DNA from 3 places in the Rhodococcus artemisiae genome. Region 3 is predicted to be linked to each of the others. Evidence: predicted binding sites of a transcription regulator. Region 3 holds the regulator's gene; each other region holds the start of a gene.
The links. Region 3 encodes LexA, which represses DNA repair genes until DNA is damaged. Its sites were predicted from a motif close to CGAACANNTGTTCG; they were not measured.
Positions count from the first base shown of each region.

Region 1: Q7514_RS07740 (HNH endonuclease signature motif containing protein) is a predicted target of LexA. The motif match lies at 5,821-5,834, and genes of this name have one in related genera.
Region 2: Q7514_RS20225 (SAV_6107 family HEPN domain-containing protein) is a predicted target of LexA. The motif match lies at 5,788-5,801, and genes of this name have one in related genera.

Region 1 covers NZ_JAUTXY010000003.1:34,837-45,229, reverse strand. Annotated here, with positions in the region: gene Q7514_RS07765 (rhodanese-like domain-containing protein) at 1-169, opposite strand, end outside; gene Q7514_RS07760 (DUF4349 domain-containing protein) at 162-1,043, opposite strand; gene Q7514_RS07755 (error-prone DNA polymerase) at 1,055-4,306, opposite strand; gene Q7514_RS07750 (DUF6191 domain-containing protein) at 4,495-4,833, shown strand; gene Q7514_RS07745 (D-isomer specific 2-hydroxyacid dehydrogenase family protein) at 4,859-5,767, opposite strand; gene Q7514_RS07740 (HNH endonuclease signature motif containing protein) at 5,877-7,109, shown strand; gene Q7514_RS07735 (multicopper oxidase family protein) at 7,209-8,786, shown strand; gene Q7514_RS07730 (MMPL family transporter) at 9,072-10,393, shown strand, end outside.
Region 2 covers NZ_JAUTXY010000010.1:26,466-36,858, forward strand. Annotated here, with positions in the region: gene crtI (phytoene desaturase family protein) at 1-449, opposite strand, end outside; gene Q7514_RS20200 (polyprenyl synthetase family protein) at 449-1,522, opposite strand; gene Q7514_RS20205 (methylenetetrahydrofolate reductase) at 1,765-2,685, shown strand; gene Q7514_RS20210 (LppM family (lipo)protein) at 2,713-3,426, opposite strand; gene Q7514_RS20215 (phytoene desaturase family protein) at 3,504-5,111, opposite strand; gene Q7514_RS20220 (GNAT family N-acetyltransferase) at 5,108-5,725, opposite strand; gene Q7514_RS20225 (SAV_6107 family HEPN domain-containing protein) at 5,977-6,378, shown strand; gene Q7514_RS20230 (DUF3040 domain-containing protein) at 6,555-6,974, shown strand; gene mraZ (division/cell wall cluster transcriptional repressor MraZ) at 7,439-7,870, shown strand; gene rsmH (16S rRNA (cytosine(1402)-N(4))-methyltransferase RsmH) at 8,111-9,118, shown strand; gene Q7514_RS20245 (hypothetical protein) at 9,122-9,997, shown strand; gene Q7514_RS20250 (peptidoglycan D,D-transpeptidase FtsI family protein) at 9,994-10,393, shown strand, end outside.
Region 3 covers NZ_JAUTXY010000001.1:468,314-478,706, forward strand. Annotated here, with positions in the region: gene hrpA (ATP-dependent RNA helicase HrpA) at 1-1,523, shown strand, start outside; gene nrdR (transcriptional regulator NrdR) at 1,550-2,026, opposite strand; gene Q7514_RS02325 (hypothetical protein) at 2,217-2,582, opposite strand; gene lexA (transcriptional repressor LexA) at 2,770-3,480, shown strand; gene Q7514_RS02335 (acyl-CoA dehydrogenase family protein) at 3,607-4,749, opposite strand; gene Q7514_RS02340 (uracil-xanthine permease family protein) at 4,856-6,112, opposite strand; gene ptsP (phosphoenolpyruvate--protein phosphotransferase) at 6,216-7,883, opposite strand; gene Q7514_RS02350 (DeoR/GlpR family DNA-binding transcription regulator) at 7,996-8,763, shown strand; gene pfkB (1-phosphofructokinase) at 8,760-9,764, shown strand; gene Q7514_RS02360 (PTS fructose transporter subunit IIABC) at 9,764-10,393, shown strand, end outside.

The DNA of each region.
Region 1 (10,393 bases), on a different contig from region 3:
CGGTCTCGGCTGCAGGAATCTCCTCGACTCGTGCGACGAATTCGCTGAGCGGAATGTGCGTCACGCCCGGAACCCGCACCTGGACGTATTCGTCGAGTTCGCGCACATCGATGACGGGCGCTCCCTCGGCGAGTGCGGTTTCCAGTGCAGCCAGATCGACCTCACGCATCGTTGTCGGTCCTCTCGTCGGTGGCTTCGCCGGGATTTCCGGCGGAAGACCGTCCCGATCGGGCGATCAACCGGATCACCAGGTAGAGGATGCCGGCGCACACGATCAGGAACGCCAACCACGGTAGCGCGACACCCGCTGCGACCACCGCGGCCCCCAGGGTCGTCCACAGACTGTTCCACCCCTCGACGACGCCGTCCCAGAAACTGTCGCTGTCCGACGGCCGTTGCTGCGTGCTGATGTCGACGGTGAGCGTCGACAGGTCGACCATGTCGGCCAGTTGCCGACGCTGGGCTTCGAGGCTGTCGAGGTCGGCCTGCCGCTCGGCCAGAGCATTCTCCGCTTCGATGACGTCGGCGGTGTTGTCGGCCGTCTCGATGAGCGTGCGCAACCGGTCGACCGAGGCGCGGAGCGCACCGACCCGGGCCTCGAGGTCGGTGTACTGCAGGGTGACGTCGTCACGGCTCGTGGTCAGGCTCGTGACACGGCCGAGTTGCCGCACATCATCGATCACGGCGTCGAGCCCGTCGGCGGGGACACGGACGGTGAGCACACTGCTCGATTCGGGCCGTTCGGTGATCGAGTCGACGCGACCGTCGGCGCCCTCCACGATGGTGACCACCTCACGACCGGCCGCGACAGGATCGTCGGCGGTGAGCATGATGCGCCCGGTCACAACCTCCTTCCGGTCCGGTTCTGCCTCGCCGGCCGGCGACGAGGAGCGGGCGCCGTCGGTGAGCGCCGGCGCGGACTCGGACATCGCGGGTGCCGAATCCGTCATGGGTCCCGAGCCGCTGCCACCACCTCCTTCACCGCACGCAGCGGCGACGAACGCGACCAGCGCGAGGAGCGCAACCATCATCAGGCGTCTCATGGGGCGCGATGCTATCGAAAGTCGCGGGATTTCACCGATGTTCGTAGATCCATCCGCTGCAGCCGGTCTGCCAGCACCGTCACGACACCGTCCGCGTTCTGGACTCGTCCGCGCACCAGCAGCGCGGGCGCGGTGTGCGCGAGGGTCCGGTATCTCGCCCACAGCCCCACCGAGCACACCACATTCACCATGCCGGTCTCGTCCTCGAGGTTGAGGAAGGTGACGCCGGCCGCGGTTGCGGGACGCTGCCGGTGGGTGACCGCGCCACCGACGAGCACCCGCGTCCCATCCGGGATCTGCAGCAGACGCGACGCGGGGATCACCCCCAGTGCATCGAGCCGGCCGCGCAGGAACTGCGTCGGATAACTGTCCGGTGACACTCCGGTGGCCCACACGTCGGCGGCGGCGAGTTCGACATCGCTCATACCGGGCAGGGCGGGAGCCGAAGCGGACGCGCCGATGCCCGGTAGTCGGCCCGCGCGTTGCGTCGACGCCGGGCCGGCTGCCCACAGCGCTTCTCTCCTGGTGGTACCGAAACCCGCCAGGGCACCGGCCGTCGCGAGGGCTTCGGCCGCAGGCGTGGAAAGTTCGATGCGGGCGGTCAGGTCGAGCAGTGAGAGATACGGACCGTGTGTCTGTCGTTCCTCGATGATGCGTTCGGCGAGGTCGTCGCCGATGTGTCGCACCTCCCCCAGCCCGAGGCGCACCTCCTGACCTCGATTCTCGACGGTGGCGTGGGCGAGGCTCGCGTTGACGTCCGGTCCGTGCACCACGACACCGTGTCGCCGGGCATCGGCCACCAGCGACTGCGGCGAGTAGAAACCCATCGGTTGCGCACGCAACAGGCCCGCGCAGAACGCCGCGGGATGATGCAGTTTGAACCAGGAAGAGTAGAACACCAGCGACGCGAAGCTCTGCGAATGACTTTCGGGGAAACCGAAATTCGCAAAGGCGTACAGCTTCTCGTAGATGCGGTCGGCGACGCCACCGGTGAGGCCGTGCAGTTCGCGCATGCCCCGGTAGAACCGGCCGCGCAGACGTTCCATCTTCTCCGGGGATCTCTTCGATCCCATCGCGCGACGCAGCTGGTCGGCTTCCGCCGCGGTGAATCCGGCGACGTCGACGGCCATCTGCATCAACTGCTCTTGGAACAGCGGGATCCCGAGAGTGCGTTCGAGCGACTGCTCGAGGCACGGATGGTCGTAGACGACGGGCTCGAGGCCGTTGCGCCGACGGATGTACGGGTGCACGGATCCGCCCTGGATGGGTCCCGGGCGGATCAGCGCCACCTCGATGACGAGATCGTAGAAATGCCTCGGTTTCAACCGTGGCAGTGTCGCCATCTGCGCGCGCGACTCCACCTGGAACACGCCGACGGAATCCGCGCGGCGCAGCATCTCGTAGACGGCTTCCTCCGACAGATCGAGCTGCGCGAGATCGACGTGGATGTCTTCGTGTTCGGCGACGAGATCGATCATGTAGTGCAGCGCGGAGAGCATGCCGAGGCCGAGCAGATCGAATTTGACGAGTCCGACGGCGGCGCAGTCGTCCTTGTCCCATTGCAGGACGGTGCGACCGGCCATCCGTGCCCATTCGATGGGGACGACATCGGCGACGGGACGGTCGCAGATCACCATCCCTCCCGAGTGAATTCCGAGATGTCGCGGCAGGCCCTCGATCTGAGCTGCGAGCCGGAGCACCGGTTCCGGGATATCGGTAGTGGTCGCGGTATCGGATCCGGGGCCCACCCCGCCCCAGCGGCTGACCTGCTTGCTCCACGCGTCCTGCTGCCCCTGCGCATAACCGAGTGCGCGCGCCATGTCGCGCACCGCGGACTTACCGCGGTAGGTGATGACATTGGCCACCTGCGCAGCGTGGGTGCGTCCGTATTTCCCGTAGACGTGCTGGATGGCCTCTTCACGGCGGTCGGATTCGATGTCGAGATCGATATCCGGTGGCCCGTCACGCTCCGGCGACAGGAACCTCTCGAACAACAGACCGTTGCCGACGGGATCGACGTTGGTAATGCCGATCGCATAGCACACAGCGGAATTGGCCGCGGATCCTCTTCCTTGACAAAGGATGTCGTTGTTCTTGCAGAACTGCACAATGTCGTGGACGACGAGGAAGTATCCGGGGAAGCCCAGCTGTCCGATGATGGCGAGTTCGTGTTCGATCTGCCGGTAGGCCTCCCGACAGTGCTCCGGTGGTCCGTATCGGCGCAGCGCCCCGTCGTAGGTGAGTTCACTGAGCCACGTCTGCTCGGTGTGTCCGTCGGGTACGTCGAACGGCGGCAGTTTCGGTGCGATGAGGCGAAGGTCGAAGGCGCATTCGCGGCCGAGGTCCGCGGCGGCCTGCACGACGCCGGGAAACGCCTCGGACAGGCGTGCCATCTCCGCACCCGATCGCAGGTGGCCGCCACCGACCGGAGGCAGTCTGCCTGCGGCGGCGTCGAGACTCTGCCGGTCGGAGATTGCAGCCATGGCCATCGCGAGCCGTCGCCGGTTCGGGGCGGCGAAATGCGCAGCCGTGCTCGCCACGCACGAGAGTCCGTATCGCCCGGCGAGTTCCGCGAGAACGGTGTTGCGTTCGTGGTCGTCGGGTAGGCCGTGCCAGGTGAGTTCGACGGTGACGCGCTCGGTTCCGAATCGGTCGACGAGATCGCGCAGTGCGCGGTCGGCGCCGTCGGGCCCGTCCGCGTCGAGGGCCTGACGTACATGTCCCCTGCGGCATCCGGTGAGGATCTGCCAGTGCCCCCCGGCAGCAGCGGTGAGGGCGTCGTAATCGTAGCGGGGTTTGTTCTTCTCGCCTCCGGCCAGGTGCGCGGCGGCGATCTGTCGCGACAGGCGGCGATAGCCTTCCCCACCGCGGGCGAGGACGAGCAGGTGCGCGTCGTCGAGGCTCAGTTCGGCTCCGAAGACAGTACGCATGTCGAGTTCACGTGCGGCCTCTGCGAACCGCACCACACCGTAGAGACCGTCGTGGTCGGTGAGTGCGAGTGCGTCGAGTCCGAGCCGGACGGCCTCCTCGACGAGTTCTTCGGGCGTGGAGGCGCCGTCGAGGAAGCTGTAGGCCGAGTGCGAGTGCAGTTCGGCGTACGGCACCACAGGGCCGTGCGGCAACTGCACCTTCCCCTCGTAGTCGGGGCGGGTGCGCGACCAGGCGGGAGCATCGTTGCCGTCACCGGGATGTTCCGGGGCCGGCCGACCGGACAGAACGCGTTCCAATTCCGACCAGGTCGGCGGACCGTTGTCCCATCCCATGTCCACCTCCGACGTCGCACGCTACACACCATCGTACATACGTTCGAAAAACGGGGAGCGGTGCTCTGATGAACGGCAGAAAACCTCATGCCGGTGGCCGATCGGCATCATCTCCCCCGCCGCCACGGGCAACAGCGCACGGCGGGCCTGCTCGACTGATTCGACGCCTCGATCTCACGACGACCCCGATGGGCACACGTATCGTCGACAGCGGACCGCCACCGAAGGAGCGCCTCGTGTACACCGCCGTGGGAATCGTCGCCGTGCTGCTGCTCGTGTTCGCGATCGACCGTCTCGGCCTGTTCGCCGAACGACGCGGCTGGGTCTATTGGCGTAAACGCAACCGCCCCTCCGGCGCGAGCGCGGGAGTGTTCGGTGAGATGCAATCGCTGATGTCGCCGTCGTACCGGCACGTCGTCGAAGAACAACAGCGACAGCAGATCTCCCGGATCGACCATTCCACGGCAGCTCCCCCACTCGATGTAGACCTCGAGAAGGGGACCGCAATCCTGCGCCACAATTCATGATCGTGGCGCAGGATTCGGCACAGGGTCAGTACCCGGCGTTCGGCTCGACCCGAGCGAGCAACTCTTCGCCCGCAATGAATCGGCGCACGTTCTCTCGCAGCGTCGGCGCGAAGTTCGCGGTGAGGTGACTCCGGGTGTTGGCGATGTGCGGGGTGATCACCACATTGTCGAGATCCCACAGCGGGTGGCCATCGGGCAGGGGCTCCGGATCGGTCACATCGAGCACCGCACCGGCGACCTTCCCCGCCCGCATCGCATCGACGAGCGCGTCCGTGTCGACAAGATTGCCGCGAGCGACGTTGACGAGCCATGCGGTGTCCGGCATCGCTTCGAGCACTGCGGCGTCGACAAGACGATCGGTTTCTCCGGTTGCGGGAGCCGCGATCACGAAATGATCGGCCATGGACCACACTTCGGCGGTGCGAGTCGACGGCAACGTGCTCTTCGCTCCGTCGACCGGACGGCCTGAGCGGTTGACGGCCACCACTTCCACACCGAGAGCGTGCAGCCGCGGGATCATGGCCCGGCCGATCCCACCGCATCCGACGATCGCCACGGTCGATCCGTGGAGTGTCCGCACCCGCGGGTCGATCTCGTCCTTCTGCCAGGTCGTTGCGGCCAGTGACGAGTGGAACTGGCGCAGTCCCACGAGCAGACCCGCGACTGCATATTCGGCGACATTGTCGGCATACACACCAGAGGCATTCGCCCAGATGCGCCGGTCGTCGATGAGCCTCGCCCGGAAGAACGGCTCGATACCCGCGTAGGTGAGCTGTACCCAACGGATGTGGTCGGGCAGGTCTTTCGGGAAATCGTCGGGACCGCCGTCCCACACGAGGGCATCCGCGTCGTCGAGTTCGGCGAGTGTCCCCCCGCCCTCGACGATCGCAGTAGCGAGATGGTCGTCGTGCCCGGGTCCGAGATGAATGCGCATGGATCGAGATTAGTGGCTTGCTGACCCACGTGAGCGGCAACCTCGAAAGAAGTCGAATAAATGTTCGGCTTCTCTTGTTATTCGCAATTCTGTTCGATAATATCTGATCATGGGTGGGGAACTCTGGAAACTCAACGACACACAACTCATGGCCGAGACACTCGCCGTCTCCGCCGAGATCCACACCCTCCAGGTACAACGGGTAGACCTGATGATCGCGATGTTCGAACGCGACACCGTCACAGACCGCGGCTACCGCAGCCCCGCACACTGGCTCGCCGCCGCAACCAACCTCGAAATCGGTCAATGCCACCGCATCGAGACACTCGCCCGCCTGCTGCGGCTCGAACCGGAAGTCCGCACAGCCTATTCATCCGGCCTGCTCGACGCGGACAAAGCCCGCCGGATCGCCTACTTCTGCCAGCACTACCCCCGCACCATGAACCCCTGCGACTTCGACAAAGCCCGCACCATCCTCATCGACCACGCCAGCGAGAAGGTCGCCACCAAAACCACCGTCCGAGCCCTGATCCGCCGACTCGAACACCTCTACAGCACCGACGACGGACCACCACCCGGTGAAGACACCACCCGCAACGAACTGTTCGTCTCCACCACTCTGCACGGGCGAGTGGCGATCAAAGGAGAATTCGACGCCGTCACCGGCGCACGCCTGCGGCATCTGCTTTCCCCGCTGGCGGCACCGAGGCCCGAGGTGGGTGGTGTCAAAGACGATCGGCCGGCCTCGCGGCGCAACGCCGACGCCTTCGATCAGCTTCTGCAGTGCGTCGAAGCCGCCGGTCTCGTCCCCGTCGAAGGCGGTGTGAAACCGCATGTGACGGTCACCGCGTCGATCACAGATCTGACCGAGAACACCGCGATCAAAGAACTCTTCGCGAACAGCCCCGAGGAGGGGTACGCGACCGAGTCGTGGGCCGGGCCGCTGTCGCTCGATGCCGCGCGGATGCTCGCGTGTGATTGCCAGGTCACCAGGATCCTGCTCGACGAACACGGCGTGCCGCTGGCGCACGGGCGGACGTACCGGACTGCGACGACGGCGCAACGTCGAGCGTTGACTGTGCGGGACGGCGGATGCGCGTTCCCCTACTGTTCGACACCACCAGCGTGGGCAGACGCGCATCATGTGCGGCATTGGGTCGACGGCGGTGACACCGACCTCGACAACCTCGTGATGTTGTGCGGACATCATCATCGGTTGATGCATCACACCGACTGGGAAGTCGAGTTGACCGAACATCTTCGGCCGCAGTTCATTCCGCCCGCGAGCGTCGACTTGTTCAGTACGCCGATACCCGGGAACAGGCCGGATCTGGTCTCCTGACCCACGTAGAGAGAACACAGTCAGCGTTACCAGGGCACCCGTGTGCCCTGGTAACGCTGTAGTGGTTCTCCCCCATCCGGAAATCAGGTTCCACACCTGATGTGTACACACTGGCCGACGACCAGGATCGAACATGTGAAATTACTCGGGCGGATCGTGGCGACCGTGTTCGCCATCGGCGCGACGCTGATTCTCGGCGTGGCAGGCGCCGGACTCTACTTCTGGAACACAACCGCGATCGACACGACGGGCCAGGTGACATTCGACCGGTCGTTGCAGATTCCACCACTCGCCGAGAGCACGGTCGCCGAAGACGGAACCAGGGTGTTCGACCTGACGATGCAACGGGGCACCAGCGACCTCGGACACGGGCCCGATACGCAGACCTGGGGTGTGAACGGCGACTATCTCGGCCCGACTCTGCGGGCAACACGCGGCGAGAACGTCCGGGTGAATGTGAGAAACGAGGTCGGCGAGACGAGCACGCTGCACTGGCACGGGATGCACCTTCCCGCCGCGATGGACGGTGGTCCTCACCAGAGCGTCGAACCCGGCGCCACATGGTCTCCGCAGTGGACGATCGACCAGCCCGCCGCCACGCTCTGGTACCACCCGCACCTTCACGGCTCCACCGCATCGCACGTATACCGTGGGCTCGCGGGACTGTTCCTACTCGATGAGCGGGACGACCCCGAACTCCCCGACGAGTACGGAGTCGACGACGTCCCGGTCATTGTGCAGGACAAGAAGTTCGACGGCACACAGCTCGACGAGGACGGCGCGATTTTCGCCAACGTCGGGATCCTCGGCGACGAGATTCTCGTCAACGGCACTCCCGGCGCGTTCCTGGACGTGACCACCGAACGCGTCCGGCTGCGCCTGCTCAACGCGTCGAACGCACGAATCTACAACTTCTCGTTCGACACCGGTCTGCCGTTCGATCTGATCGGTACCGACGGCGGGCTGCTGGAATCCCCCGTCGCGCTCCGCAGCCTCCAGCTCTCGCCCGGCGAACGAGCGGAGATCGTGGTCGAGGCGCCGGCAGGAACCCGGAATGTGCTCCGCAGCACCCCTCCCGATCTGCGCGCCGATTTCTGGCAGACCCGATTCTCGGGCGGCGACGACAGCGTCGACGTTCTCGAACTCCGGGCCGCCGACACTCTCGAATCGAACGAACCGGTCCCGGCACGGCTGGCGACGCTGGAGGATCTCGGCGAACCGACCGTCACTCGCACTTTCGACCTCACGAGCTCGACCGAGATCAACAACCGCGCGATGGACATGAATCGGATCGACGAGGTCGTCGTCGCCGGCACCACCGAACTGTGGGAAGTCACCAACATCAGCGGGGTGGTCCACAACTTCCACGTCCACGACGTGCAGTTCCAGGTCGTCGAGGCGACCGGTATGCCTACCGACCATCCGACGCTGACCGGCCGGAAGGACACCGTCTACGTACCGCCCGGCGCCACGGTGCGACTGCTCATGCGATTCGATGACCACACCGACCCCAACGTTCCGTACATGTACCACTGTCATCTGCTCCGTCACGAGGACGACGGCATGATGGGTCAGTTCGTGGTCGTCGGTGCCGAGGAAGTCGATCAGGTGGGCGTCCTGTCCGTCCACTCGGCCCACAGCGGCGACGGCCACAGCGGAGAGGGCCACACCGGGTAGTCGGGTGTGCGCCTCGTCGCACGACTCGGCGCACGGAATAGATCCTCGTGCGACCGCGTTGACCCATTCGGATCGGCGCGTCGCGTACGCCCCGGAGCCAATATGAATTGCCTTCGTGGAATACCGTCCGGCTGGAACCACGTTGCGCCCCGTGCCGTGAGGCATCCGGCGCGTCGGTCCACCTTTCGTCCCGCCGGCCCCGCTTCCCGCCCCACCGAGGATCACCCGGGTCCTGCTCGCGATTACAGTTGCCGTTCGGCAACATCGAGCAGACCGGGAGTACGAATGAATCGTTGGGCCGAGATCGTCGTGACGAGAAGCCGGTGGGTCCTCGCCCTCGTCCTGCTCGTCGTTCTCGTTGCAGGAGCATGGGGCATCGGCGTCTTCGGCAAGCTGTCCAGCGCCGGCTACTACGTCGCCGACAGCGAAGCCATGCAGGCCCAGCAGATCATCTACGACACATTCGGGTCGCAGACAGCCGACATCATCGCGATGTACACCGCGCCCGAGGGCAGCAACGTCGACGACATCCGGCCCGACATCGAGCAGACACTCGCCGCGTTCGACGAGCAGTACCCGTCCGAGGCCATCACGACCTACTGGACGGCACCTCCACCGACGGATCAGCTGTTGCTCTCGACAGACGGGCAAAGCGTGGCGGCAACCATCACGCTCGGCACGAACTCGGGCGTGACGTCGGCAGACTTCCGGTCGGCCCTCGACAAACTCGAGGTACCGGGGGTCGAGTCGCAGTTCGCGGGCAACACCGTCGTTTCCATCGACTTCACCCACACTCTCGAGAGGGATCTCGTCAAGGCCGAGGCGATCGCGATTCCGATCACGCTCATCCTGCTCGTCTTCATCTTCGGCGGTGTCGTGGCTGCGGCCGTCCCCGTCTTCGTCGGGGTGCTCGCCATCTTCTCTTCTCTCGCGACGCTGCGTCTGCTGTCGACGGTCACCGAGGTGTCGTCGTACGCGCTCAACATCACGTCGCTGATCGGTCTGGGTCTGGCGATCGACTACGGCCTGTTCATCGTCAGCCGATACCGCGAGGAACTCGCATCCGGATCGGACCCTGCCGCCGCGACGAAACGAACGATGCTGACCGCGGGCCGCACCGTGATGTTCTCGGCGGCTCTGCTCATCTGCGCGTTCGCCGGCATGCTCGTGTTCCCGCAGGCGGTGCTCCGGTCGCTCGGTCTCGGAGCGATGGCCTCGGTGTTCAGTGCGGCCGTCCTGTCGCTGACGGCGGTGCCGGCCGTGTTGGCGCTCCTCGGGCACCGCATCAACGCGTGGACCTGGGACCGCGAAGCCTCGACGCGCAGCGAGGCTCGGGCACGCAAGTTCTGGGGCGGTGTCGTACGCAAGGTCATGAAGCGACCCGCCGTCATCGCGATCGCCATCACCGCGGGCCTGTTGTTCCTCGCCACCCCGGTCTTCCAGGCCCAGTTCGGCGAAGTCGAGTACACCGCGTTGCCCGAGAACAGTGCCGCGCGCGCAGCGACCCAGACGCTTCTCGATGAATTCCCGAGCACGGGCAACGGCCCGACGCTCGTGCTGCGCGACGAAGGCGGACAGACCACCGACTCCGATGCCATCCGTGCAGT
Region 2 (10,393 bases), on a different contig from region 3:
CGATCGAACTCGGTGTCGAAGATATCCGCCAGCCATCGCCGCAACGTCAGGTAACGACGAGCCTCGTCCGCGCCGCACACCCGGGTGATCTCAGCGACCATCGAGTCCGGGTCGGAGTGCACATCGAGCGTGCTGCCATCGGCGAACCGGGCGTGATAGGCAGGGGAGAGCCGGGTGGTGCGCAGAGGCGGGTGCACCATGGTGACGTCCGCACCGACCGCGGCGAGCGCATCGTCGATGAGTTCGGGCATCGTCAGCACGGTCGCGCCGTTGTCGATTTCGTAGCCGGAACCGGTGTGGACCCCGACGCGGCCGCCCACCGCATCACAGCGTTCGAGCACGGTCACCTCTTTCCCCGCGCCACGTAGGTGCAGGGCCGCGGACAGTCCGGCCAGGCCCGCGCCCACCACGACCACTCGCTGTGCGTCGGGAACGGTGCGGACCGTCATCAGGCCGCGCGCCGCGTCGCGGCCAACGCCGCCTCACGCAGGAGCGCGGCGCCCTCGTCGGTCGTGCCCGAGGACTCGAGGGTGGAGAATGCCCGCTCGGTGAGGCCGGTGATCTGCTGCTCGACCTTGTCGACTGCGCCGACCTCGACGAGCACATCGCGGATCTGCTCGACCTGATCATCGTTCAGGTCGGTGCCGATCGCCTTCCGCAGGGTCGCCGCGGCGACCGGGTTGTCGGCGTCTGCGGCTTCCAACGCCAGCGCGTACAGCACGGTGCGTTTGCCTGCGCGCAGGTCGTCGCCGGACGGTTTTCCGGTCACGTCCGGATCACCGAAGACGCCGAGGAGGTCGTCACGCAGCTGGAACGCAAGGCCGATGTCGGTGCCGAACCGGCGGTACGCATCGATCAACCGCTCGTCTGCACCGGCCAGAACTGCACCGAGATGCAGGGGACGCTCGATTGTGTAGGCGGCGGTCTTGAACCGGTTGACGCGGGCAGCGGCCTCGACCGACTCGTCTGCGGTGACCTCACCCGCGATGTCGAGATACTGGCCACCGAGGACCTCGGTGCGCATGGCCGACCAGACGGGGCCGAGCCGCATCGCCGCTGCGCTGTCGAGTCCGGCTTCGCGGACCATGTCGTCAGCCCACACCAACGCGAGATCGCCGAGCAGGATCGCGACGGCCTGCCCGAACTCTGCCGGCGCCCCGCGCCACCCGTTGTCGCGGTGCAGCCCGGCGAAGTCGACGTGCACGGTGGGAAAGCCGCGACGCGTGGTGGACGCATCGATGATGTCATCGTGGACCAGCGCACCCGCCTGCACCAGCTCGAGTGCCGAGCACGCCCGTAACACCGCGTCGGCGTGCGGCCCGGTCGGATCCCCGCCGGCACCGATCCATCCGGACCACGCGAACGACGGACGAATCCGCTTACCTCCGCGGAGAACGAACGACTCCAGCGCGGCGACCGCCTCTGGGTAACCTCCACCGACGGTCTCCACGATGGGGGCCTTGGAGTCGAAGAACTCCCGCAGCGCGCCTTCGACGAGTTCGGGGAGCGGGACGGTGGGCACGGGGGCGGGTCCGGTGGACAGGGGATTCCTCCTGGTCGAATGCGTCGGGTGTCGCGCGACGGGTCGCGCGGCACCGACACCAAGCCTATCCGGCGCCCTTCGTCGTCGCCGGTGGCCGGTCGCTGGTCGGCGCACCCTATGCTGGACGCGTGGTAGTCGATTTCAGGGGGACCAGTGAGGGCGCGGTGACCGGCGGCGCCGAGCGAGTCGAGCAAGAGAGCGACTCGCGTACGCCGTCGATCGTGGATCGCCTCGGGGATCCGCGTGGCAGGCGGATTCCGTTCTCCGTCGAATTCTCTCCCCCCCGCGACGCGGACGCCGAGGCGCGCCTGTGGCGCGCCGTCCGGGTGTTCGAGCGGCTCGGTCCCGCGTTCGTCTCGATGACGTACGGGGCGGGTGGCTCCACGCGGGACCGCACGGTCCGCGTGACCGGCGAGCTTGCGGAAGCGACGACCCTGCTGCCGGTGGCGCATCTCACCGCGGTCGGACACAGCATCGACGAGCTCCGTGCGATGGTCGGTGCCTACGCTGATCGCGGCATCACGAATATTTTGGCGCTGCGCGGCGACCCGCCCGGAAATCCGCTCGGTGAGTGGGAACAGCATCCCGAAGGGCTCGCGCACGCCGACGAGTTGGTGCGGCTCGTGCGCGATCTGGGCGACTTCCACGTCGGAGTGGCTTCGTTCCCGGAAGGGCATCACCGTTCACCCGACCTCGACCACGACACCCGATTCATGGTGAACAAGCTCCGCGCGGGTGCCGAATACTCCATAACCCAGATGTTCTTCGATGTGGAGCACTACCTGAGGTTGCGCGACCGCGTTGCCGCGTTCGACGCAGAGCAGGCCGCGAAGCCGATCATCCCCGAGATCATGCCGATCACGTCGCTGCGATCAGCGCGCCGGAGCTTGGAACTGTCCGGATCGAATCTTCCCGCGGCGCTCGAGGAGCGACTGGTGCGGGCAGCCGGCGACGGCCCGGAGGAGAACCGGGCAGCTGTGCGCGAGGTCGGCATCGATGTCGCCACCGAGATGTGCGAACGCCTCATCTCGGAAGGTGCCCCTTGCCTGCACTTCATCACACTGAACTTCGCGAGGGCGACCAGTGAGGTCCTCACGCGTCTCGGGATCGAGATGCCGGCACCTGCTGCGCAACCGGCCTGACAGCGGTGGCAGCGGGCGCCGCGCAGATCAGGACCCGAGACGACCGTTCGATGGTGCTCGTGCGGGGGTGGGGTTGCGCGTGAACCAGGCCAGTGCGCCGATCAGCAGCGTGACGGCCATGGCGCCACCCGCCACTATTCCCGCCCACCCCGCGAATCCGCGGGTGTTGGGGTCGGAGTAACGCACTTCTGCGCGGAGTGTGCTCACCTCGCCCGCCGGCAGTTTCCACGAGACGATCGAATCGGACTCGCGGTCGCCGTTCGTGGTGGCCACACGCGCGGGGAAGGCGATGGTGAACTGGACGTCGGTGCCGCGTTCGGGCGCCGCTTCGAGATCGACCCGTCCGGTGAGCGAAACGAGATCACCCGCACGTTGTAGCGAGAGCTGGAAGGATCCGGCGCTCTGATCGGACATGGTCGCAAGTTGTTGCACGTCACCGAAGGTCAGGTTGCTGAACAAGACCTGGCTTCCGACGTACCCGTCCTGTGCGTATTCCTGAACGCGCACTTTCCCGGCCAGAGCCGAGGGAACGGTGAGTTCGGGACCCTTGTCGTTCTCGTCGATGGGGATCGTCGCCGCGACGATCTGGCCTGAGACCCGATCGTCGGACGAGATTCCCATCGATGTCTGCACACGAAGGCATCCGGTGAGAGCAGGGACCAGAAGGACCAGCAGTCCGAGCGCGGCGATGACCCGGCGACGGATGGCTGTGGGACGAACAGATGTGGAGGACGGTGGCACAAAGGATATGGTGCCAGGCCGGTGTCGTGCGGTCGGACCATCGGGTCCGATCCGGCGCGTCGCCGGATCTGCCGGGGTCACCGTGAGAGCCTGCCGAGGGCTCGGCGCAGCAGACCACCACCGGTGTCGCCGAGCGCGACGCGTGCGGCGCTACGACCGCTCGACCCGGACACACCGCCTCCGGGATGCATCGACGCACCCGTGAGATACAACCCGGACGCACCCGGCACCCGGTACCCGGACAGTTCGGGGACGGGACGCCAGAAGAACATCTGGTCGAGCGTCATCTCCACATGCATGACGTTGCCGCCGATCAGGCCCATTTCTCGTTCGATGTCTTCGGGCGTCTGCGTGTGCACATGGCGGATACCTGCAGCGAAGCCGGGCGCCCGGCTCTCCATCTCGGCGATGATCCGATCGGTTTCCGCGGCCGCCTCCGACTTCCAACTCCGTCCATTGCTGAGCCGGTAGGGATGCCACTGAGACCACAGGGTGATCTGGTGCTCGCCGGGCGGTGCGATCGACGGGTCGAGAGCGGAGAAACTCATCGCGAGAACGGCGGGTGTCGGCGGCAACTCGCCGGCGAGCGCCGCGCCGTGTGCGAGACGGAGCTGTGCGCGGTCGTCGACGAGCAGTTGCAGACCCACGGTGTCGCTGCCGTCGCCGGGGGCCCCGCGATAGCGGGGGAGCGAGTCGGTTCCGAGCCGGAGCACCATGCCGATGCCGGGACCGACGCGGATGCGTCGTTGCCACCCGTCGATCAGAGAGGCATCGAATCCGCCCCGTCGGAGCAGATCCAGGGTGGTGAGGATGTGGCATCCCGCGATGACGGTACGGGCGCTGATGATCCGCCCCGATTCGGTGTGGACCGTCCAGGTCTCGCCTGTGCGGCGGATCTCCACCGCGGCGTCACCGCATGTCACGTCGCCTCCGTCGGAGGCGAGCCTGGACGCCAGTGCTCGGGTGAGTGCGCCACTACCACCGACGGCTCGGCCCGGAGGCAGGGTGTGCATCAGTGCGGCGAATCCGACCATGGGTGCGGTGCCGGGTTCGGACATCGGTGGCCCGGACTGTGCACCGAACCAGGCGAGTGCGGCCTTGAGCGGTTCGTCGTCGAAGTACTCGTCGAGCAGTGCGTCGCCCGAGGTGAGGAATCGGCGCGATATGTCGAATGCGCCGCCGCTCAGGTCGAGTCCCCGGAACGACGGGACGAGATGGCGGGCGGTGGGTGGTGCTGCGAACGATTTCATCACGGCGGCGCTGCGCGGGGCCCAGTCGCGTACGAACCGGCGGTATGCCTCGGCGTCGCGACCCCCGCACGCCGCCTCGATCGACGCACAGGTGCGATCGAGGTCGCGGTGGAAGACGATGCCGGGTCGGCCGCTCGGGACCGGCGGCGGGGCGAAGGCCCACGGATCGCAGTCGATGTAGCGCAGGCCGTGTGAGGCCAGATCGAGTTCCTCGAGGATGCCCGAGTGCCGGATCATGATGTGCGCCGACGACCCGCGGTCGACCGCGTAACCGGGAAATCGCTCCACGGTCGAGACTGCTCCACCGAGCACGGTGTCGCGCTCGAGCACCTCGACGGACCAACCTTCCCGCGCCAGATAGCAAGCCGAGACGAGTGCGTTGTGGCCCGAACCGACGACGACGGCGTCGAGCGCGGAACCACCAGCGGCAGTCATGTCGGTACCTCGGATGGGTCCGCGTCCACCGGCAGTGCGCGACCGAGAACCGCAAAGGGACGGGCGTCCCCGGTGAATACGAACCGGCGGACCACATCGCGGAAACCGAAACGCCGGTAGAGACGCCACGCGCGGTTGTCCTCCTCGGCGACCTCGGGTGTCGACAGCAGGACCGCTTCCTCGGTGCGCTCTCGCAGCAATCTGTGGAGTAGCGCCTCGCCGATGCGGTGACCCTGCGCGTCGGGCCGCACGTGCAGTTCGGTCAGCTCGAAGTAGTCGCGGAGTAGCGCATCGATCGAGTCCGGGGACATTCCCGCGTGACGCATCCCGGTACGCACCTGCTGATTCCACCACTGGTGGGGGTGTCCGTGATAGCCGTAGGCGATCCCGACGATGGTGCTGGGTTCGCCGGGCATCATCGCCGCAACGGCCCGCCAGCCGTCGCGGTCCGCGTGCTCCGACCACATCGGTGCCCGGTGGTGTTCGGTGCCTCGCGGATATCGCATTGCGCTGACGTAGACGGACAGGAGTTCGGGCAGGTGGGTGCGGAACTCCGCGGGAGTGAGGTCGACGAGTATCGGCGTGGGGTCGTGCCGATTCGGGTCAGTGCTCATGTGGGGACGGAGACCGCCTTCCCTTGACGACGTGTCGGTGGGTCCAGTTATATTGAATACGTCGAACTAATGTTCGATACCGGTGATCCGGGGATGTTCGAGGGAAGCGAACATCCCCGGATTCTCCGGGCCGGAGCCGTAGCGCGGCAGGGCAGGAAGGTGCACGAGCCATGGCAGCGCCGAACACCGCGAGATCAAGATCACATCGGGTCGCCGGAGGGCGGGTTCCCGGGAGTTGTGTGGGGCCGTCCATGTCGGCGCGTGCCGCATCTCTGTTGCGCAAGGCGGACGAACTGCTGTCCGGTGCGGCGGGTGCCGACGTTCCCGGCGAACGATTCCGGCTGTCCTATCTCGCGGCATTGCGCGGTGCGGGTGCGGTGGTGGCAGCAGCGGAGTTGAGGGGGCTTCACCGGTCCAAGCGGCGGCCCGCGACCCGAAACGCCTGGGTGCTGATGATGCGTGCCGACGACACGTTCGCCGGCTGGGCCGACTACTTCGCCGATCGATCCGCTGCGCGCGCCGCGGTCGAAGCCGGGGTGCAGCGAGTGGTCGATGCCGAAGATGCATCGAAGTTCTACGACGAGGTCGGGCGTTTCTTGCATGATGTCGAGAACTACCTGTCCGCTGAGAGCGGAACCGGGCCTCGCATGTGACGTTGGTCCCTGGCCGAACGGCATTTTTCGCTGTGGGAGAGCGAACCAACTTTCGTAGTTGGTGGTCCAGGACGAAATGTGCTCGTATCATTGACTCAGGCGGCCGTGATGTCGGCGCCCCGCCGGATTCGTCCCACCGGGTCCGGCGGCCACCGTTTAGTGCCGGGGGAGGTACCGTGCCACTCTCCGAGCACGAGCAGCGCATGCTCGATCAGATCGAGAGCGCGCTCTATGCTGAGGATCCCAAGTTCGCCTCGACCGTCCGCGGAAAGCGAATGGGAATGGCGTCGAACAGACGACGGCTGCAGGCCGGCGCGCTGTTCGTATTGGGTTTGACATTGCTAATTGCGGGAGTTGCCCTACCGGTCAAGCCGGGCGGTTTCCCGATCATCAGCCTGCTCGGGTTTCTCGTGATGTTCGGTGCGGGAGTCCTCGTGCTGGTCGACGGGCGGCGCCGGTCCACTTCGGGTACCGCATCCAGCGGAGCGGATTCCGGAAAGGGTGGTAAGTCCTCCACTCGGGGTCGGAAGAAGTCTTCGGATGGCTTCACGCACCGGATGGAGGAACGGTTCCGACGTCGTTTCGAGCAAGAGTGACAAGAGTGATCTGACGCGCGCGCGGCGCGCACAAGTACACAGCAAGGGCGCGACCCATGAGGGTCGCGCCCTTGCTGTGCGTGAAGGCGCCCCTGCTCTTGTGGGTGGGAGACCCACTGGGCTTTCCGCTTGCTCCCCACCTTGCCCCACAAGGGAGCGCACAAGGGGGCGCCGGCGCTGTCACGGTCTTCGCATCGATCGTGTGGACCTGCGGTTTCCTGGTGCCCTCGTGTGGTCGGGTGTGCATCACATGCGGGGGTGGGCGGGGTTCCCGTCACAGGCGCGCGCCGTGGCCCACCTCCACCCACATCGGTTGAACAGCAATTTCATGAACAACACGCCCATCGGGCGCCCGTTATTCGGATGTTCGTGGGGCGAAGTGGGGTACTGTGGGGCGCGGCGGGGAGCGAGAGTGTTTCCGCCGCACGACAAAGAGTCCGTCCGGCAAAGGCGGGAGGTTCCGGGTGTTCCTCGGTACCTACACGCCGAAGTTGGACGACAAAGGCCGGCTCACCCTGCCGGCGAAGTATCGAGACGAATTGGCGGGAGGGTTGATGATCACCAAAGGGCAGGATCACAGCCTGACCGTGTACCCGCGCGATGAGTTCGCTGCGCTCGCCGAGCGTGCAGCGGCCGCGTCCCGTAGCAACCCCAACATGCGTGCGTACTTGAGGAACCTCGCGGCGAGCACGGATGAGCAGCGTCCGGATTCGCAAGGGCGCATCACGTTGTCCACATCGCATCGGGCATACGCGGGGCTCACCAAGGACTGCGTGGTGATCGGTTCCGTCAATTATCTCGAGATATGGAACGCCGAGTCGTGGGCGGCGTACCTGACCGAACACGAGGAGGGCTTCTCCGAAGCGAGGGACGAGGTACTTCGCGACATATTGTGACGGATCTTCGGCTCCGCGCGGCGAGTGCCGTGAGGCCTCTGCCCGGGACCGGCCCTGACGCACTTCCCCGGCGCCAGGTACGGAACGGATGCCCTGACACACTTCCCCAGTGTCAGGTCTCCGGAATCGGACAGAGACCTCCTGGCATTCGCCGCCGCCATATCCAGACCATCCGACCGATCACCAAGATCGAATGGCCCGAGTGGCCCGCATCGAACGAGCAGGATTCCGGAGGACCACATGGTGGACGGCGAGGATGACGCCACGGACACGGGCGACGGATTCGGTCACGTCCCGGTATTGCTCGATCGCGCCGTGGAGCTTCTCGGTCCGGCAATCGAAGCAGCAGGCCCGGGCGGGTCAGGTGCGGTGTACGTCGATGCCACACTCGGTCTGGGTGGGCACTCCGAGCATTTTCTGCGTAGTTTTCCCGGGCTCAGGTCGGTAGGACTCGATCGCGATCCTGATGCCCTGGATATCGCGCGTGGTCGTTTGGCCGAGTTCTCCGACCGCACTGATTTCGTCCACACCCGCTACGACGGGATCGCGGACGCGCTCGATCAGGTGGGGCTCGATCGGGTCGGGTCGGTTCACGCGATCCTGTTCGACCTCGGCGTGTCGTCGATGCAGCTCGACGAGGCCGACCGCGGATTCGCGTATTCGAAGGATGCGCCGCTCGACATGCGCATGGACCCCACCTCCGGAATCACGGCTGCCGACGTGCTCAACACCTACGGGCACGGTGATCTCGCCCGGATCCTCAGCACCTACGGCGAGGAGCGATTCGCCGGGAAGATCGCGTCCGAGATTCTGCGGGCGCGCGAGAAGTCGCCGTTCCGGAACAGTGGCGAACTCGTCGAGCTTCTGTACCGGACGATTCCCGCCGCGTCGCGACGTACCGGCGGACACCCCGCCAAGCGCACGTTCCAGGCTCTGCGCGTCGAGGTCAACAGCGAGCTCGACTCGTTGCGTGCCGCGATTCCCGCGGCGCTCGATTCTCTCGCGATCGGGGGCCGGGTCGTGTTCATGTCCTACCAGTCACTCGAAGACCGAGTCGTCAAGCAGGAGCTGACACCACGCTCGAAATCGCGTAGCCCGGAGGGTCTTCCGGTGGAGCTGCCCGGAATGGGTCCGGAACTTCGGATCCTGACGCGGGGTGCAGAGCGCGCGTCCGACGACGAAATCGACAAGAACCCACGCTCGGCGCCCGTCCGACTGCGTGCCGCAGAAAGAATCGCCAGGAGGTAACCGATGACCCTGCAGGTGCCATCACCGCCCCGACCTCGGCAGGCTCGATCGACGGCAGCGCAGCGTGCCTATCAGCGTCGCAATCAACGGGCCGCACAGTTGGTCTCGCCCACCGAGACCCGCGGGCGCACCACCGGTGCTCGCCGCGTCGCGACACGCATCCCGTTCGTGGCGAGCATCATCGCGCTGCTCGCGGTCGGGATGATGGTGACATTGCTCCTGACGACACGGGCCGCGGAAGACTCTTACGAACTCAGTGCTGCGCGCGCGTACAACGAGAGCCTCCTTCAACAGCGAGCAGTGCTGCAGCGCGACGTCGAAGCGGGTCTGACCGCTCCGGTGCTCGCGCAACATGCTGCCGAACTCGGCATGATCCCGACGGGGCAGGCCGCTCGGCTGGTGGTGGGCGAGGATGGCTCCGTGGAGGTCGTCGGTGAACCGGTGGCTGCGCAGGGCGCACCGCCGGCGCCGCTGAACAGGCCGGAGCCGCGGAGCGATGTGCAGCCTCCGTTGGCGGGCAGCGCCGGACGCGAGAATCCTCGCCCGCTGTCGCCGACGGGCGAACAGCCGGAACCCCGCGACGGTGTGGAATCGCTCGATGGGGCGGACCCCGAACGGCGGGCCGCCGGAGCAGCAGAGGCGCCGCGCGCATCCGACGAGGCAGGGCAGGTTCCTGTCGGAGACCCGGAGTCGGGCAGGGCTACCGGTCCCACACCCGATGTCGATGCAGTGCGGCGGGAGAGCGGCGCCGCGCCGGGGCCCGGGAATGCCGTGGTTCCGCCCGCGAACGCGGAACAATCGATGCCTGTGAGTGAACTGCCACAGCCCGAGGTTTCCCAGTTGGGTGAGCCGGTGGGATCGGAGGCCGGACAGCGGTGAGGACCGGCCCCACCCCTCGCCGCGCGGCTCGCCCGCGCGGTAGTGCACCCAGGCGTCGGCCCGTACCGAGGGGTTCGGGATGGCGCCCGAGTCGCCGCCGGCCCGACACCACTGCCTTCCGGTTCCGGAACAGACTCGGTCTCTGGGCGGTCTTCGCAATTCTTGCGCTCGCAGCCGCACAACTGCTGTCGATCCAGCTGTTTCAGGCACCGAAGTTGTCGGCGGAGGCTGCCAGCCAGCGCACGACCCGGTTGGTCGAACCCGCGACGCGCGGAACGATCAGCGACCGGAACGGCAATCCCCTCGCCTACACGATGGAAGCGAAGGCGATCACGTTCCAGCCCGTTCGCGTCCGGAAGGAGCTGAGCGAGGCCCGGGCGAAGGATCCGTCGCAGC
Region 3 (10,393 bases):
ACGACGACACACTGTTCGAGTTCTACGACCGGCGTGTGGGGCCGGAAATCGTCTCGGCCAGGCATTTCGACACCTGGTGGAAGAAGGCCCGGCAGGAGCAACCGGATCTGCTGACCTTCACGCCCGAGACGGTGGTCAACCAGGACGCGGCCACGGTTCTGGAAGGCGACTATCCCGACGCATGGCGTCAGGGCGAGCTGCAATTCCGCCTGACCTACCAGTTCGAGCCCGGCACCGAGGACGACGGAGTCACCGCCAGGATCCCGTTGGCGCTGCTCGCGGGAGTCCGACCCGTCGGATTCGACTGGCTCGTCCCGGGACTTCGGCACGAACTCGTCACCGCCCTGATCAAGGGCCTGCCGAAACAGATTCGACGCCAGGTGGTTCCGGCACCCGATTTCGCGAAGGCCGCCCTCGCCTCGGTGACCGCGCGTAGTGAACCTCTCGTCAACGCGCTCGCCCGCGAGTTGTCGCGGCTCGGGAACTGCAGGATCGAACCGAGCGACTTCACCCCATCGGCACTGCCCGATCACCTGAAGATGACGTTCGCTGCTGTCGACGAGAACGGAAAGGTGCTGGGCCGCAGCAAGAGCGTCACCGCGCTGCGAAAGCAGCTCTCGACACGAGTCGACGCCGAGGTCGCGCGCGCAGCCTCGGGCACCGAACGCGCACCGACGGTCGTATGGACCGCCGAGACCCTCGGCACCCTGCCGCAGACGGTCACACGCGAGGTCGGCGGACAACAGGTGACCGGCTATCCCGCTCTGGTGTCCGAGGGCGAGGGTGTGGCGGTACGCGTTCTGGCCACGCCACAGGCACAACGCGCCGCCACCCGCGCCGGGTTGCGCGCGCTCCTCCTCGCCGCTGCACCCACCAAGGCGAAGGTCGTGACCTCCGGGTTGACGAATTCGGAGCGACTGGCACTCGGCCGCAACCCGGACGGTTCGTTCGACGCTCTCGTCGAGGACTGCCGGGCGTGCGCGGTCGATGAATTGATCGATGCACACGGGAAACCGGTACGGTCACCCGAGGAATTCGAGGCGCTAGCCGCGGTCGTACGCAGCGAACTTCCCCGGCGCGTCGCGCACCTGCTGAAATCGGTGGTCCCGGCACTGAGCAAGGCTCATGAGGTCGGCGTGCTGCTCGATCGGGTTCGCGACGAGGCTGCTGACGACGTCCGAGAGCAACTGTCCTCGTTGCTCTTCGCCGGGTTCGTCACAGACCTGGGCACTCGTCGCCTGGCCGACCTTCCACGGTATCTCGCTGCCGCCGCCCAGCGCCTCGAAGCGCTGCCGGCAAGTGCGAATCGCGACGCGCAGGCCATGGACATCCTCGATCGGGTGTACGCGGCCTACGACAAGCTACTCACACGGTTACCCGAGGAACGCCGAACCGCGCGCGACGTCGTGGACGTCTACTGGATGATCGAGGAACTTCGCGTGAGCCTGTTCGCCCAGGGAATGGGCACGCGGGGTCCGGTGTCGGAGAAACGGGTACTCAAGGCCATCGATTCGATCCGCTGACGAGGCAGACCCCGAGTCCGGCCAGGTCAGTCCATGTCGGCGGCGACATCGCGGGTGCGTTGGTGTTCGCGCAACTCGGTGATCTCGCGTTCGAAATCCTCGGCGGAGCTGAACGACCGGTATACCGAGGCGAATCGGAGGTAGGCGACCTCGTCGAGGTCGCGCAGCGGTCCGAGTATCGCAAGCCCCACCTCGTGGCTGGGAACCTCCGGTGCCCCCTTGGCGCGCACAGCGTCTTCGACCTGTTGCGCAAGCTTGTTCAGGGCGTCGTTGTCGACATCACGTCCTTGGCAGGCGCGCGCGACGCCGCGCACGACCTTCTCTCTGCTGAAGGGCTCGGTCACGCCGCTGCGCTTGACAACGGACAGCACGGCGGCCTCGACCGTGGTGAATCGGCGACCGCACTCCGGGCAGGCCCGACGGCGGCGAATCGCGGCGCCCTCGTCGGCTTCGCGCGAATCGACGACCCTCGAGTCGGGGTGCCGGCAATACGGGCAGTACATGTCGATTCCTTCGTCGCTGCCGTGATGGCCGCGACGTCGCCGACGAAACGATGCCGTGTTCGTAGGATCGATCTCGCCCGGGGGCAGGGTCGTCCCGACGCGACCACACGGGGTGGTGTGACTGACAGATTCAGACAATACCCGCACGTGTGGTGTGCTCTTCGAGTCCGGGTGGGTCTTCACCGCACCGTCATCTACCACCGGTGACCGCTTCCCCTGCCCCAGCGGGCGACGCTGCGTCGGTCACGACCGGTATCGAGTGAGCGGCTTCCGCTACGACCTGGCTCGTACGGATATGCGCGATGCACAGGATCGCCGTGACCGCGACGGCCGTGAACACCACCGTGGCGAGCACCTGCCACAGCGCGTGCCCGTGGCCGGCGCGGACAGCGGGCGGGTGAGCGCAGGACGTCCCCGCGTACCGCACCGGGTATCGATGGTCGCCTCCCGCCCACAGTGGTGATGCAGCCGGCGCGATCTCGATCGTGCCGATCGGCGCGGTGGTCCGGAATTCCGTCAACAGTGCTGTGCCCATCGGATCCTCCGTGGCAGTCATGGGTCGATAGGTTCGCCCACACATTCGAACGAATACCTGTTCGAAGTTTCTATCACGCGGAGGTGATCCGCGTCGCTGGTTTGTTCGAAACAATCTCGAACAGATGTTTGATATACCGCACGGATCCGGTTAGATTCGAGAGATCACACGCAACACATCAGAAACTCGACGCACGGAGGTCACGACCATGACGGACGCCAGCTCCGCGACCAGCCGGCCGAAGAAGTCGTCCGGCACCGACGGCACGGCGCTCACCGAGCGTCAACGCCGCGTCCTCGAGGTAATTCGCACATCGGTCGCCGAAAGGGGATACCCGCCGAGCATCCGAGAGATCGGAGACGCGGTCGGCCTCAACAGCACGTCCTCGGTCGCACACCAGCTACGCACGCTCGAGCGCAAGGGTCTGCTGCGCCGCGACCCCAATCGCCCCCGCGCGGTGGACGTACGAGGATTCGACGATCCGCAGGTAGCCTCCGACGTCGTCGGCGAGGTGATCCCGGCGGTCCCCTCCGACGACATCCCGTCGGCCGCACTCGTTCCCGTGGTCGGACGGATCGCAGCGGGCGGCCCGATCCTCGCGGAGGAGGCCATCGAGAACGTCTTCCCGCTGCCCCGCGAGGTCGTGGGCCAGGGGTCGTTGTTCCTACTGAAGGTTGTCGGTGAATCGATGATCAACGCGGCGATCTGCGACGGCGACTGGGTCGTGGTTCGCCAGCAGAATGTAGCCGAGAGCGGCGACATCGTCGCAGCCATGCTCGACGGCGAGGCCACGGTCAAGACGTTCAAGCGGGTGAAGAACGATGTCTGGCTGATGCCGCACAACCCGATGTTCGAACCGATCCCCGGTAACGACGCCGTCATTCTCGGCAAAGTGGTCACGGTCATCCGCAAGCTCTGACCCGCGCATTCGGCCGCACACCAGGGGCGGTTCCTACCCATTCCGACACGCCGAGGCCGGTGTGGGTCCATCTCGGTGGACCCACACCGGCCTCGCGCTGTGCATCTGCGATCAACCGCGCGTCGATCAGATGTCCAGACCGCGGCCGATGACCTCCTTCATGATCTCGTTGGTACCGCCGTAGATCTTCTGGACCCGAGAATCGAGGTACGCCTTGGCAATCGGGTACTCACGCATGTATCCGTAGCCGCCGTGCAATTGGAGGCAGCGGTCGATGAGCTCGACCTGCTTGTCCGTGGTCCAGTACTTGGCCATCGCTGCTTCCTGCACAGTGAGGGCACCGGCATTGAGCAGCTCGACGCACTTGTCCACGAACACTCGAGCAAGCAGAGCTTCCGTCGACAGCTCGGCGAGCTCGAATCGGCTGTTCTGGAACCGTCCGATCGGCTTACCGAATGCCTTCCGATCGCGGCAGTACTGGATTGTATCCTCGAGAACCTGCTCCATCGCTGCGGCCGCGACCACAGCGATCGAGAGCCTCTCCTGCGGAAGATTCTGCATCAGGTAGATGAACCCCAGGCCCTCTTCGCCGAGCATATTGGCGGCGGGGACACGCACCTCGTCGAAGCTCAGCTCGGCGGTATCCTGCGCATCGAGACCGATCTTGTCGAGGTTGCGGCCACGCTCGAAGCCGGGCATACCGCGTTCGACGACGAGTAGGGAGAATCCCTGTGCCCCCTTCTCCGGGTCGGTGCAGGCAACCACGATCACCAGGTCGGCGTTGATCCCGTTGGTGATGAACGTCTTGGATCCACTCAGGACCCAATCGTCACCGTCGCGAACCGCGCGGGTCTTGATGCCTTGGAGATCGCTGCCGGTACCGGGCTCGGTCATCGCGATCGCCGTGATGATCTCGCCCGAGCAGAATCCGGGGAGCCACCGCTTCTTCTGCTCCTGGTTCGCGAGATTCAGCAGGTACGGTGCCACGACGTCGTTGTGCAACATGAAACCGACCCCGCTGTATCCACCGCGGGTGGTCTCCTCCGTCAGGACGACGTTGTAGCGGAAATCGTCGACGCCGCCGCCACCGAACTCTTCGGGCACCGCCATTCCCAGGAAGCCTTGGGCGCCCGCCTTCTTCCACACCTCACGATCGACGATCTTGTCCTTCTCCCACTGCTCGTGGAAGGGTGCCACCTCCTGTTCGAGGAACTTCCGGTACGACTCACGGAACAGGTCGTGTTCGGGCTCGAAAAGGGTGCGTTCCATCTGCGCTCCTGTCAGTGACGACGTGGACATACCCACGGTATGCACGCGGCCTGACCGTGACGCTGACAGGAGCGAGCGGATTTTGTGACCGCGACAACCTCGATCGTCAGCGGCGCAGATCAGCCAATCGACGAAGGATCGGGTATGCCACGAGGATTCCCATCGAACCCCATGCGATCCCGCCGAGCTCGACCGATCCGATAGAGAGCGTCAGGTCGCCGATACCTGCAACAAGTGCAGCCGCCACGACCGTGAGATTCACCGGGTCGGTGAAGTCGATCTTCGCATCCATCCAGATCCGCACGCCCAGAAGTCCGATCAACCCGTACAGGACGAGCGTGGCACCGCCCAGAACGCCGTCGGGCACTGTGAACACGAGTGCCCCGAATTTCGGGGAGAACGCCAGAATCACCGCGGTCACTGCAGCCACCCAGTACGCGGCCGTCGAATACACCCGGGTCGCGGCCATCACACCGATGTTCTCGGCGTACGTGGTGGTTCCCGATCCTCCGCCTGCTCCCGCGAGCGTGGTGGCCAGACCGTCGGCGAGCAGTGCGTCGCCTGCGACATCGTCGAGATTGCGGCCCGTCATTGCGGCAACAGCCTTGACGTGACCTACGTTCTCCGCGACCAGGACGATGACCACCGGCAAGGCGAGCAGCACAACCGACAACTCGAAGGTCGGTGCGCGCAATTCGGGCAGGCCGAACCAGGCTGCCGCCTTCAGTGCATCGACTCGGTCGGGCGCAAGGCCTCCGGTGACCCATGCGAAGATCCATCCGATGACCACGCCGACGAGGATGCCCAGCCGGCCGAGAAGGCCGCGGCCGAGCACCGTCACCACGAGGATCGATACGAGCGTCACCGTACCGATCAACGGTTGGGCTTCGAACGATCCGGCAGCGGTCGGTGCGAGGTTGAGACCGATCAGTGCGACCACGGCGCCGGTCACGACAGGGGGCATCACGGCGTCGATCACCCGCGAGCCGAGCGCCTTGACGATCAGGCCGACGACGGCGAGCACGACGCCGGCCGCCACGATACCGCCGAGCTGCGCGGCCGGACCGCTCCCCGCCGATGCCGTCAGGGGTGCGATGAACGCGAAGGACGATCCGAGATAGCTCGGTACGCGTCCTCGGGTGATGAGCAGGAACAACACCGTGCCGATACCGGAGAACAGCAACGTGGTTGTCACCGGGAATCCGGTGATCGTGGGCACCAGCAGGGTGGCACCGAACATGGCGATCACATGCTGCATTCCGATGCCGACGGTGCGCGGCCACGACAGCCGCTCGTCGGGAGCGACGACCGCCCCGGCATTGATCTGTCGCCCGTCACCGTGCAGTTCCCAGCCGAATCCCATGTTGCGACTCGTCGGCCGCACGCGTTCACTCACGACGGAGATCGTAAGACTCGGGAAAGGCGCATGTGACACCGGTCGAGAAAGTTCAACGCCGCTTTCTACCTCAGCCGAGGATGCGCGACGCCGCAGCGCGCGCCGCTGGCGGGTCGTCGGTGCTCAGGACTGCCTGCGCAGCATCCTGACACTGCGCGGCGGTCACCGCTGACAGTCGCGCACCGACCGAGGCAACTGCCGATGCCGCGCACGACAGCGACGACACGCCCATTCCCACGAGAACGCAGGCGAGGAGCGGATCTGCGGCGGCCTCGCCGCACACCCCCACGGGCTTGCCAGCGACGGAACCCGCCTCCGCCGTGCGCGCGACGAGGGCCAGCACCGCCGGCTGCCAAGCATCGGTCAGCGACGCCAATGCCGGCGACATGCGGTCTGCCGCCATCGTGTACTGCGCGAGGTCGTTCGTCCCGATCGAGAGAAAATCGACGTGGGTGAGCACGCGGTCGGCGAGCAACGCCGCGGACGGCACCTCGATCATCACGCCGGGTACCAGGTTCCGGGAGCGGACCTGTTCGGCGAACGCTGCTGCTTCGGCCACGGTGGCGATCATCGGAGCCATCACCCATGGCCTAGCACCGGTGCGTTCCGCGGCGGCAGCGACCGCGTCGAGTTGCCGTTCGAGGATTCCTGGGGCCGCTGCGGCGATACGGATGCCTCGGACACCGAGCGCGGGGTTGTGCTCGTCCGGGTGGTCGGCGAATCGCAGCGGCTTGTCGGAACCCGCGTCGAGGGTCCGGAGCACGACCTTGCGGCCCTGGTACGCCTCGAACACCGCAGAGTAGATGTCGATCTGCTCATCGACGGTCGGTTCTGTATCGCGATCGAGGAAACACAATTCGGTACGGAACAAGCCCACGCCTTCGGCCGGAGTCGACCGAGCGGCGCGTGCGCCGGCACCGTCCTGGACGTTGGCGAGGATCGCGATCGGGTGCCCGTCGGAAGTCTGTCCGGGTCCGGTCCACATCGCGATGCGGGCACGGTCCGCCCTGTCTCTCTCGATGACAGCTTCCGCATCCTCGTGGTCCGGTTCGACCACGATTTGCCCGGTCCCGCCGTCGACCAGGACAGCGGTTCCGGCCTCGATGTCGTCGATGCCGGCCGCCGCGACGATGCACGGGATACCCAGTTGCCGCGCGATGATCGCGGTGTGACTGGTGGGTCCGCCGAGGGTTGTCGCTATTGCGACGACAAGTGCGGGGTCGAGAGCGGCGGTGTCGGCCGGCGCGAGGTCGTCGGCCAGCAGGACCGAGGGAACCTCGGGTATGTCGATGCCGGGCTCGGGCTCGCCGTTCAATTGGGCGAGCACTCGGTCACGGATGTCGATCAGGTCGGTGACCCGCTCCGCCTGTAGTCCGCCGATCTTCTCGAAGATCGTGACGAACTGGGCGGTCGCGCCGACAGTGGCGGCCACGGCGTCCGCTCCCGCTCGGATCTTCCCCTCCGCCGCCCCGCGCCACGCGCGGTCCTCCACCAGCACCGCGTTGGCCTGGAGCACTTCCGCGGCAGCTCCTGAAGCGCGTGCGGCTCGCGCCCGCAGACGAGCTGCAACCACGTCAACGGCTGCTTCGAACCGAGCAGCCTCGGCTTCTCGCGCAGTATCGGGAACAACATCCGACGACGTGGTGATCTGGGGACGCGGGGCCGGCCTGATGACCGGCCCGTATCCGATCCCGGGCACCACCGGCGTGCCCTGCAGAACTGGTGCCTCGTTCGTCATTCCGTCTCCTCACCACGACTTCATCTGTGACTCAGATTACCCGTAGGCATTGACATGTCAACACATACGGGCGTAAAACAACATTATCCAACATCGAGCGCAAGGGGTTCAGGTGTACCCAGAGGAACGTCAGCAGGCGATCGCGGACTTGATAGGCCGCCAGGGCCGCGTGTCCGTCACCGATCTCGCCGAGCGATATGACGTCACATCGGAGACCGTGCGCCGCGACCTCGCGCTCCTCGAACGACTCGGACACGTCCGGCGCGTACACGGTGGGGCGGTTCCCGCGGCGGCGCTCACAGTGTCCGAGCCCGGACTTGCCGAACGGGACAACACCCGTGCGGGCCACAAAGACCGGATCGCAGCGGCAGCGGCACGCTTCCGCCCAGGCTCGGGAGGAAGCGTGATCCTCGATGCCGGCACCACCACCAGCAGAGTCGCCGCCGCCCTACCGGGCGATACCGAGATCACGGTCGCAACCAACTCGGTGCCGATTGCCGCGCGTCTGGCAGGGATCGGGTCGGTGCGGCTGCACTTGATCGGTGGTCGGGTACGCGGCACCACCCAGGCCGCCGTAGGGCCGGAAGCCCTTCGCTTTCTGGAGATCCTCAACGTGGATGTGGCGTTCATCGGAACGAATGCCCTCACGATCGAACACGGGCTGTCCACGCCCGACTCGGACGAGGCCGCTGTCAAACGCGCGATGGTTCGCTGCGCCGACCGGGTGGTCGTCGTTGCGGATTCGTCGAAGATCGGCCGACGCCACCTCTTGAGCTTCGCACCACTCGATGCCGTCGACGTCCTGGTGACCGACACAGACCTCGACGACGCAGATCGAGACCGCCTGACCGACCACGGAATCGAGGTGGTGACGGCATGATCGTCACACTGACCGCCAATCCCAGCCTGGACCGCACTGTCGATCTGGACGGACCGCTCCGACGCGGGACCGTGCACCGTGCCACCGGCGCGACAGTCGATCCCGGCGGCAAAGGAATCAATGTCGCACGTGTCCTGCATCGAGCGGGCCACGACGTTCTCGCAGTGCTGCCCGGCAACCCCGGCGACCCGCTGCTCGCGGCCTTGGACGAGCGCGGAATTCCATACCGCGCGGTGCCGACATCCGCGGATGCCCGTACGAATATCACCATCGCCGAATCCGACGGAACTACGACGAAACTCAACGAGCCCGGCGCCCCGTGCCCGGCCGCCACCCGAACGGAACTGGTCGAGGCGATGGTCGAGAATGCTCGGGCCGCCGATTGGGTCGTGCTGTCCGGCTCACTTCCACCCGGCGTTTCGGACGAGTTCTATGCAGATCTCGTACGCGCACTGCGACCCACCGGATGCCGCGTCGCAGTCGACACCTCGGAAGCTCCGTTGCTCGCCCTTGCAGTCGGATTCCCCGAGACCGCTCCCGATCTCATCAAGCCGAATTCCGACGAGCTCGCCCAACTGACCGGCTGCGACGCGAAGTCGCTCGAGGACGACGCTTCGCGCGGCGACGTCGGATCCGTCGCGAAGGCCGGGCGCGTGCTCGTGGCACGGGGTGTGGGAGCCGTGCTCGCCACCCTCGGCTCTGCTGGCGCCGTGCTGGTCACGTCCGAGGGGGTCTGGCGTGCCACACCCCCTCCGGTTGTCGCCCGCAGCACCGTCGGGGCCGGTGATTCCTCGCTCGCCGGCTACCTCGTCGCCGAGCGGGCGGGCGCCGCGCCGGCCGACCGACTCCGCCACGCTGTCGCGTACGGCAGCGCCGCAGTCGCTCTGCCCGGGACGCGTATTCCAGGCCCCGACTCCATCGACACCTCCGCCGTTGCCACCGAACCCGTACCAGACGACCCCGACCGCACGAATCGCCCACTCTCCCGTAAGGACATGTGATGTCAGACAGCGCTTCCGGCCCTGCCCGTAGCCCGGCGATCATCGATTCCCGGCTCATCGCACTCGACGCCGACCTCGGTTCCGACAAGGAGTCGGTGATCACGGCACTGGCCGACCGGCTCACAGCTGCGGGTCGCGCGACCGATCGCGACGCACTCGCCGGCGCCGTACTCGATCGCGAGACCAAATCGGCGACCGGACTGCCCGGCGGAATCGCGATCCCCCACTGTCGGCACGAGACGATCACCACCCCGTCGCTCGGATTCGCCAGACTCTCGCCGAAGGTCGACTTCGGCGCTCCCGACGGTCCTGCCGACCTGGTGTTCCTCATCGCCGCCCCCGAAGGCGCCGGCGCCGATCACATGCGTCTTCTCACCGCTCTGGCTCGCGCACTCGTCCGGCCCGATTTCGTGTCAGCGTTACGCGCCGCGCCCGGCCCCGACGACGTGATCGCGTTGGTCGAAGACGTCCTGCCTGCGGCTCCCACTGCTCCGCCGACCGAGGACACCACAGGGTCGATCGACGGAAGTCAGGAACCACCCGAGTCCGAACCGTCCGAGCGGTCCGAGCGGTCCGTGGTCGCGGTCACCGCGTGCCCCACAGGAATCGCGCACACCTATATGGCGGCC